One region of the Denitrificimonas halotolerans genome, then DNA from elsewhere that is predicted to be linked to it. Evidence: riboswitches for the same ligand, from Rfam matches in the RefSeq annotation. Region 1 holds a riboswitch; the other holds the start of a gene.

Evidence for each region. A riboswitch is a leader RNA that binds a small molecule or an ion and turns the genes downstream of it on or off. The one in region 1 is predicted to bind thiamine pyrophosphate.
Region 2: linked by a shared signal. The riboswitch ahead of TOI97_RS02235 (sodium:solute symporter family transporter) and the one ahead of thiC (phosphomethylpyrimidine synthase ThiC) in region 1 are both predicted to bind thiamine pyrophosphate.

Annotation. Positions count from the first base shown of each region.
Region 1 is NZ_JAXIVU010000026.1:9,962-14,340, forward strand. It holds gene TOI97_RS12330 (bifunctional aminoglycoside phosphotransferase/ATP-binding protein) at 1-81, shown strand, start outside; gene TOI97_RS12335 (NUDIX domain-containing protein) at 126-749, opposite strand; gene thiC (phosphomethylpyrimidine synthase ThiC) at 807-2,690, opposite strand; TPP riboswitch at 2,760-2,863, opposite strand; gene TOI97_RS12345 (TolC family outer membrane protein) at 3,026-4,379, shown strand, end outside.
Region 2 is NZ_JAXIVU010000002.1:79,689-84,067, forward strand. It holds gene TOI97_RS02230 (FAD-binding protein) at 1-1,277, shown strand, start outside; gene TOI97_RS02235 (sodium:solute symporter family transporter) at 1,345-2,784, opposite strand; TPP riboswitch at 2,881-2,987, opposite strand; TPP riboswitch at 3,090-3,185, shown strand; gene TOI97_RS02240 (3-oxoacyl-ACP reductase) at 3,233-4,006, shown strand; gene TOI97_RS02245 (LLM class flavin-dependent oxidoreductase) at 4,006-4,379, shown strand, end outside.

The sequences.
Region 1 (4,379 bases):
AGCTACAGAGTTGACACTCACGATGCGGCTACCTTAGATAATTTAATTAAACAAATCCGCAGCCGTTTACCTGGTCTCTAATCTAAACCCTTGGCTGCCTCTACTAGGATGCAGCCAAGCCCATATTAAAGTGCCAGCCAGTCTGCTCTAATCTGTTGCTTATTCAACGCTAACCACTGCAAGGCAATGATACTTGCGGCATTATCAATACGCCCATTTTGTACTGCAGCAAGTGCATCTTCTAACGGCCAGACGTGTACACGAATATCCTCCCCTTCCTCCGGCACACCAAACACTCCACCTACACCCTCAGTTGAGCAACGCCCCACATATAGATAGACACGCTCGTCTGATCCACCAGGTGATGGGTAATAACTCGTAACAGGAATCAACTCGTGCAGCTCTAAATTAGCTTCTTCAATGGCTTCTCGGCGTGCAACATCTTCCAGCATCTCATCGGTATCAATTAAACCAGCAACAATTTCTAACAACCAAGGCTCCGCGCTTTTATCTAGCGCACCGATACGAAACTGCTCAACAAGCACCACTGAGTCGGTCTGAGGGTCATATGGCAAAACACAAACTGCATCAGGTCGGACAAACAATTCACGGCAAATACGCGGCCCCATCTGCCCAGAAAATAAGCGATGTTTTAATTCCACACGATCCAACTGGTAAAATCCTTGAAAACAACGCTCTCGTCGTTCAATTTCAACATCATCAGCACCGTTCATTGCGCGCTTTAACATACATACCTCTCATAAAAAAGGTGGCCATTATGGCCACCTTAATAACCTTCTAAGTGTTTAAACCTGCTTATAAATAATAGACCCTTCTTCACGAAAACGTGAGGCCTGCTCTTTAAAGCCTGCTTCAATAGCCCGTTGCTCATCTGTTAAACCATTATCCTTCGCGTACTGACGTACCTCCTGGGTAATTTTCATAGAACAGAATTTCGGGCCACACATAGAGCAAAAATGCGCTACTTTAGCCGATTCTTTAGGCAAGGTTTCATCATGGAATGCACGCGCTGTATCGGGATCTAAACCTAAATTGAATTGATCCTCCCAACGAAATTCAAAACGCGCCTTGCTTAAAGCATCATCACGCAACTGAGCCCCTGGATGCCCCTTTGCTAAATCAGCAGCATGAGCAGCTATTTTATAAGTGATAATTCCTGTTTTCACGTCATCCTTATTCGGCAAACCTAAGTGCTCTTTAGGTGTGACATAGCACAACATCGCACAGCCATACCAAGCAATCATCGCCGCACCAATACCTGAAGTAATATGATCATAGCCTGGTGCAATATCAGTGGTTAGTGGTCCTAAAGTGTAAAAAGGGGCCTCATCACAACACTCCAGTTGCTTGTCCATATTTTCCTTAATTAAGTGCATAGGCACATGCCCTGGACCCTCAATAAAACACTGCACATCATGTTTCCAAGCAATTTTCGTCAACTCCCCCAATGTCTCCAACTCAGCAAATTGCGCTGCATCATTGGCATCAGCTACTGACCCTGGACGCAAACCATCACCTAAAGAAAAGCTCACATCATAAGCTTTCATGATCTCGCAGATCTCTTCAAAGTGCGTATAAAGAAAGTTCTCTTTATGATGCGCTAAACACCACTTGGCCATAATAGAACCACCTCGGGAGACAATTCCTGTAACACGTTTAGCGGTCAGTGGCACATAGCGCAACAATACTCCGGCATGAATCGTAAAATAATCCACACCCTGCTCTGCTTGCTCAATTAAGGTGTCTCGGAAAATTTCCCAGGTTAAATTTTCCGCAATCCCATCAACTTTTTCTAAGGCCTGATAAATTGGTACAGTGCCAACTGGAACCGGCGAGTTACGAATAATCCACTCACGAGTTTCATGTATGTTTTTACCTGTGGACAAATCCATGATGGTATCTGATCCCCATCGAATCCCCCAGGTGAGCTTGGCAACCTCTTCTTCAATGGACGATCCCAAAGCGCTATTGCCAATATTACCGTTGATTTTCACTAAAAAATTACGCCCAAGAATCATGGGTTCTAACTCAGGATGATTGATGTTGGCTGGAATAATGGCACGACCACGAGCAATTTCTGACCGAACAAACTCCGGCGTAATAACATTAGGAATACTCGCCCCAAAGCTTTGCCCAGGATGCTGATTATCAAGCAATCCCGCTTCACGTGCCTTTTCAAGCTTCATATTCTCTCGAATTGCTACAAACTCCATTTCCGGGGTAATGATGCCCTGACGCGCATAGTGCATTTGCGTAACATTTTTACCTGCTTTAGCACGTCGAGGATTCCGAATCTCAGCAAAACGCATTTTAGTTAATTCAGGATCATTTAAACGCTCTTGACCATACTCAGAACTGAGTCCAGACAGCAGCTCAGTGTCATTGCGCTCTTCAATCCATGCACTGCGTACTGCAGGCAAACCTTTACGTACATCAATACTAATACTGGGGTCGGTGTAAGGTCCTGAGGTGTCATACACTAATACTGGCGCATGCTGTTCAAGGCCCTCATCGGTATGGGTCGGAGTTAAGCTGATTTCACGCATCGGCACCCGAATATCAGGGCGTGACCCTTGCACATAAACTTTACGCGAATTGGGAAAAGGTTGGATCGACTGCTGATCTACTTGGGCTGTATTACTGAGGTACTCTGAAGCGGTGTGCGTCATGCGTTTGGTTCTCCAAAAAACACAATAAAAGCGTCGGGGGAACCAGCGGACATAGGCAGGCCTACCTTACGGCAAGCTTATCTTGTTTCCTACGCGAGTATTAACTCGATCAGGTTCAACGGGACCCGGATTAACCGATCTCAGCTCTCTGCAGAGCACCCCGACAAGAATCAATAGGCAGTCTACTCAGCACTTCATCTAAACTGCAAGTAAACTAAAGTCAGTGTTACTCTATAAGCATATATTATTTTCTTTCATAACGACCTGCTTGACCCGCTCAATAACTGGCCGTAGCCTTAAAATTATTTATATTTATGCAATCTAGGATATTAACGATGCGTCTTCTGTCGCTTACTTTTGTTATAGCTACAGTTTTGGGTTCAACCTCTGCCTATGCAGCAGCAAATACTCAAAACAAAGTGAACCTGCTTGAAGTCTATCAACTGGCTGTTGAAAACAATGCAGACTTGGCGGCAGCACGCGCCGACTACTTAGCGCAAAGCGAACGTGTACCACAGGCGCGTGCTGGCTTACTACCACAATTAGGTGCAGGTGCTAGCAACACCAACAGCCGAAGCAAAGTTGACACATCTATGGGCTCCACGGCCGCTTCACGCAGCGGCCTAGTTTATCAAGCAACTCTCAGCCAACCCTTATTTCGACTAGAGCGCTGGTACCAACTCCAAGCAGCTCAGTCAAGCAACAAACAGTCTGCTCTTGAATTGTCTGCTATTGAACAGCATTTAATTCTGCAAAGTTCAGAAGTGTATTTCTCTGTGCTGCGCGCTCAAGACAACTTAGCCGCAAGTCGCGCGGAAGAGAAAGCTTTTAAACGTCAATATGATTTAGCCAGCGAGCGCTTCGATGTTGGTTTATCTGACAAAACTGATGTACTACAAGCCCAAGCGGCATATGATGCTGCGCGCGCCAACCGCATGGTCGCTGAACGCATGGTCAGTGATGCTTTTCAAGCAGTAAACACCCTGACCAATATGGACTTCGCCGCGCTAGAAGGTGTGAAGCACAGCTTACCTGTACTCCCCCCACAACCTAACGATGCCACGGCTTGGGTTAATACAGCTACCGAGCAGAATCTGCAACTGCAAGCCATTAACTACGCAGTACAAGCAGCACAAGATAGCGTCAAACAACGTAAGTCGGGCCATGCCCCAACGGTTGATGCAATTGCTCAATATAAAAAAGGGGACAATGATCCTCTAGGATTCGTCAACAGCCCAAATGCTAGACTCTATAATGGCAAAGCAGAACAAAGCAGTATTGGCATTCAACTCAACATTCCATTGTACACGGGGGGGATGACTAGCTCCCAAGTGCGTGAAGGCGTTTACCGCTTAGATCAAACTGAGCAAATGCGTGAAAGCTTACGCCGCCAAACAGTACAAAATGCACGTAATTTTCATCGCGCGGTGAATACCGATGTAGAGCAGGTACAAGCACTCAAACAAGCAATTATTTCTAGCCAAAGCGCAGTAGAAGCCACACAAATTGGTTATGAAGTGGGCACACGCAATATTGTTGATGTGTTAGACGCACAACGCTATCTATATGCAGCAGTACGTAATTACAACAATGCGCGCTATGACTACATCTTAAATAATCTTCGTTTACAGCAAACCGCAGGCATTCTCAGCCCTGACAACTTGCAAGCCTTATCTACTTACTTAAATC
Region 2 (4,379 bases), on a different contig from region 1:
TTTATCATGCAGATAGTTCGTTAGCGCCTGCTTATGCTGCGGTTGCGAAACCAGCAGCGCGTGGCCATAAGGCTTGGTGTCCACCAACGAATGCAGCCATTGGCTTTGGTAAACACTTGACTGATCCGCTGCGTAAAAGTGCTTCTCGTAAAGGCGTTCGTTTTATGGCGCAAACTGAAGTACGGCGGCTCATTTTGGATGATAAGGGGACTGTACTCGGTGTTAGTGTGGTACAGCTACCGCCTGGCCCTGAAGCTGAGCGGTGCCGTAGGTTGATGGCGTTGGCGACCAAGTGGCAAATGATGCTGCCGAGCAGTTTTCCAGGTTTTAATATTACGAATGGTATTGCTGAACGTTATTGGAAGCGGGCTGATGAAATAAAGTCTGCACATAGCATTGTTCGTCGTATTCGTGCCCGTCATGGAGTGTGTCTGAGTACCGGTGGTTTTATTCAGAACCGTCCTATGGTGCAGCATTATGCGCCTGGCTATAGTGCTAGTATGGCGATGGGGGCTCCGGGCGATAACGGTAGTGGGATTCGCTTAGGTCAGAGTGTCGGTGGAGCTGTGGATCGCTTACAGCGCATCAGCAGTTGGCGCTTTTTGAATCCGCCACAAGCATTTTCTGCGGGAATGTTGGTGAATGCTCAGGGGGAGCGTTATGTTAACGAGGCGTTGTATGGTGCTGCTGTAGGGCAGGTACTCGGTGAAGAGCAGCAAGGTGTGGGGTGGTTGATTTTAGATAAAAACCTGTACCGTAAAGCTCAACAACAATTACGTAAAGATGACATGTTGCCGTTTCAACGGCAGCCGGGGAAATTGGCTTTACTCTTTGCTAAGAAAGCGCGGACTTTGGATCAGTTAGCCGCAAAGTGCGGCTTTGATCCACATACTTTACGTGAGACAGTAAAGCGTTATAACCACACTGCGGCGGGTTGGCAGGATGACCCTTTTGGTAAAGATCAAAGTGACATGCATAGCATTGTGGATGGGCCGTTTTATGCCATTGATGTTGGGGCGAAAAGCAAACTTTTACCGCTATCGACGATGACTGTGGGAGGCTTGATAGTGGATGAAGATACAGGGGAAGTCCTGCGAGAAGATGGCAGTCCTATACAGGGTTTATATGCTGCTGGTCGCGCAGCTTTGGGTTTACCATCGCATTTGTATATCAGTGGTTTGTCTGCTGCAGATTGTTTCTTCTCTGGGCGTCGAGCCGGTGCGCATGTGGTGGCACAAGCAACAACAGATGCCCCTACAGCTGATCCAAAAGTGTGAATCAGTGTTTAATATGCACTGCAATCTAAGCACCGACATATGTTAGCGTTTAGATTGCAGTGGACTTTTAGCCTTGTAAGTGTCGTACTCGCTTAGCCAATGCAGAGAAGTCAAAGCGACTACTGCTTGGCAATAGCAGCAAAATCAGCGAAATAATGACGGGCACCAAGGAGGCTAAAAGGAAAGATTCCAATAAGTAGGTGGTTGGTTCCCCTGGCGCTGGGAACACCAACAGGCCTGCGATTAATCCAGCTAAAGTGCTCAGCACAGCGTTATAGCTTTGGTAGCGCTCGCTATAGAAACCAAAGAACACAGGGAAAGCTGCAGCACAGCAGAGTAAGTCTGCTAATAAAAATAAGTACAGAATGCTATAACCCTGCGCAGCGACGAGTAAGACAGGTACAGACAATAAAATAATCAGCCAGCGTGAAATTAAGAGCAGTTTTTGTCCACTGAGTTGCGGTAATAAACGGTGCATATCCACTACGAAAATACTGGAAAGACCACTAATAGTAGAGTCGGCACTGCTCATGATTAAGGCCAAGCCAAAGGGTAACAGGCCAATAGCAAACCAAGTTGGAGCATCTGCTAATAGGACACTAAATAACGCGACTGAGCCGTCTCCAGGTAAGCCTAAACCGACAAAGGCTAAGCCAAATAAGCCCATAATAAAAATAATGGGGAAACTGAGTGCACCACTAAGAATAAAGCCGTTACGAATGACTTTATTATTGCGTGCGGCGAAAACACGTTGCCAAGTGCCTTGGTAAAAGAGCCCAGTGAGAACCACGGCGATAAAGAATGTAAGGCCAGATTTTAGGCCGTTGAGGTCCCAAGGATTTAAGAGCTGTGGGGCTTTATCTTGTAGACCTTGTAGCGCAGGAGCGATCCCCCCAGTGGCGTGCCAGCCAAAAGAAACGAGTACAATTAAAAATGGAATGATAACTAGCATCTGTAAGCGGTCGGTAAAAATAGTGACACGCAAACCACCGTAGAGGGTATAGAGCAGAGTTGCTGCCATAACAATGCTAGCGGTCAGCCACAAAGGCACTGGGGCCAGTAATGACACCATTTTAGCAATCGCGGTGAGCCCAGCAGTGAGGCTGATAAACATATAGAACATCATAATGATCAGTACGAAAGCATACATGACACGTCCGTATCGGCCTAGGACAAACTCAGTCAAGGCATGACCTTCAGGCATCAAGGTGCGAATGCGATTGCCTAGAGGAATCATGATTAAGCGGGGTACCAAAGCTCCTAGTGCATAACCAGTCACAGCGCCAATCCCACCCCACGTTGCGGCTTGCGCTGGACCAAATAAAATCCAAGTGCCCAAGGTGGTAGCTAATAAGGTGAGCAGTGTTGCGGTGCTGTTTTGGCTGTTACGGGCAACTAGAAAGTCATCCAGCTTATCTTGCGCTTGGCGTGCGTAGAGCAAGCCCGGAACAGCAAAAAGTATGGCGAATGCAGTGAGCCACACTACAGCAGTTGAAGTACTTAACATGGGTGGTTTCCTTGCCATTCGGCATTCGTATATACGCCTCTGTGGCGTAGAACAGGTACGACAGCAAAGAAATGAAAGGTGCGCAAAGGCAAGGCTATGATTAGCATTCTCCATCCCTTCGCTGGCATTACCCAGATCAGGTTCAAAGGGTTACTGCGCAGTTGCAGAGTCTCAGCCGTGATGTGGCGCCCCTTGGATGGCATACAGACTAAAAAGCTTGTGGGTGATTGTCAATTTTATCTGTTACTCCCTGTGCTGCTCGGTGTCGCTGTCTATAGTTTCATAGGGGATGTGTGCTATGGTTTTCGCTCGGCACGGGGTGTCCTTCTTTTGGGGCTGAGAGTATACCCGTTGAACCTGATCCAGTTCATACTGGCGAAGGGATGTCTGTCGCAGGTTAAGTTCCAGTCTGTCTATACATACCTTCGCCTCTTTTTTGAGGTGTCTAATGCAAAATTTTACCCGTCTTGATCAACAGCTGGTGCTGATTACTGGTGCAGCACGTGGTTTAGGGGCGCATTTGGTGCGTGCCTTTTTGCGTGAAGGTGCACGAGTAGTGATCAATTATTGCAACAGTGCTGAGGCAGCACAAAAATTGGCCAACGAAGCGCCAGATCAGCTGTTAGCGATTCAAGCGGATGTCACCGACAAAGAAGCGGTACAAGCGATGTTTATGCGGGCACGTGAGCATTTTGGTATGCCAGTCACCACCGTGATCAACAATGCTTTACCCAGTTTTTCTTTTAATGGTGACGCACGGCCAAGTGTTGAAGCTTTAACTCTTGCACATTTAAATCAGCAGTTTGAGGGTGTGGTTGGTGGTGCGCTCAATACAACGCAAGCTGCCTTGGCGGGTATGCGCGAAGCTGGTTTTGGTCGTATTGTGAATATCGGCACTAATTTATTTCAAAACCCTGTGGTGCCTTATCATGATTACACCGCAGGTAAGGCTGCCTTGTTGTCATTGACTCGTACTTTATCTCAAGATCTGGGTCCCGATAATGTAACGGTGAATATGGTATCTGGTGGTTTATTGCGTACCACAGATGCTTCTGCTGCAACTCCTGAGGCTGTATTTGAATACATTGCACAGAATACACCGCTGCGTCGTGTTACTACTCCAGCAGAGTTTGCCGATGCTATTTTATTTTTTGCTTCGCCTTGGGCGCGTGCGGTTACAGGGCAGAACCTCATTGTTGATGGTGGCTTGGTGAAAAACTGATGAGTACTGAACAAAAACAGCAACGCATGATGCATATTAATTTGTTTATTATGGGTTGTGGTCATCATAAAGCGGCTTGGCGCCATCCTGACTCTATGGTTGAGCAATTGGGTGATATCGCTTACTACGAGCGTTTAGCGCAAATTGCTGAGCGTGGCAAGCTAGATGCGGTATTTTTTGCAGATGGTGCTTCGGTGGGGAATGTTTCTGATGGGAGTCCTTGGTTTTTAGAACCGCTGACTGCTGTAGCTGCAATGAGTCGTGCTACAGAAAAAATCGGGTTTATCAGTACGGTCTCCAGTACTTTTTACACGCCATTTCATGCGGCGCGTTTGGTTGCATCGTTAGACCATATCAGTAAAGGCCGGATTGG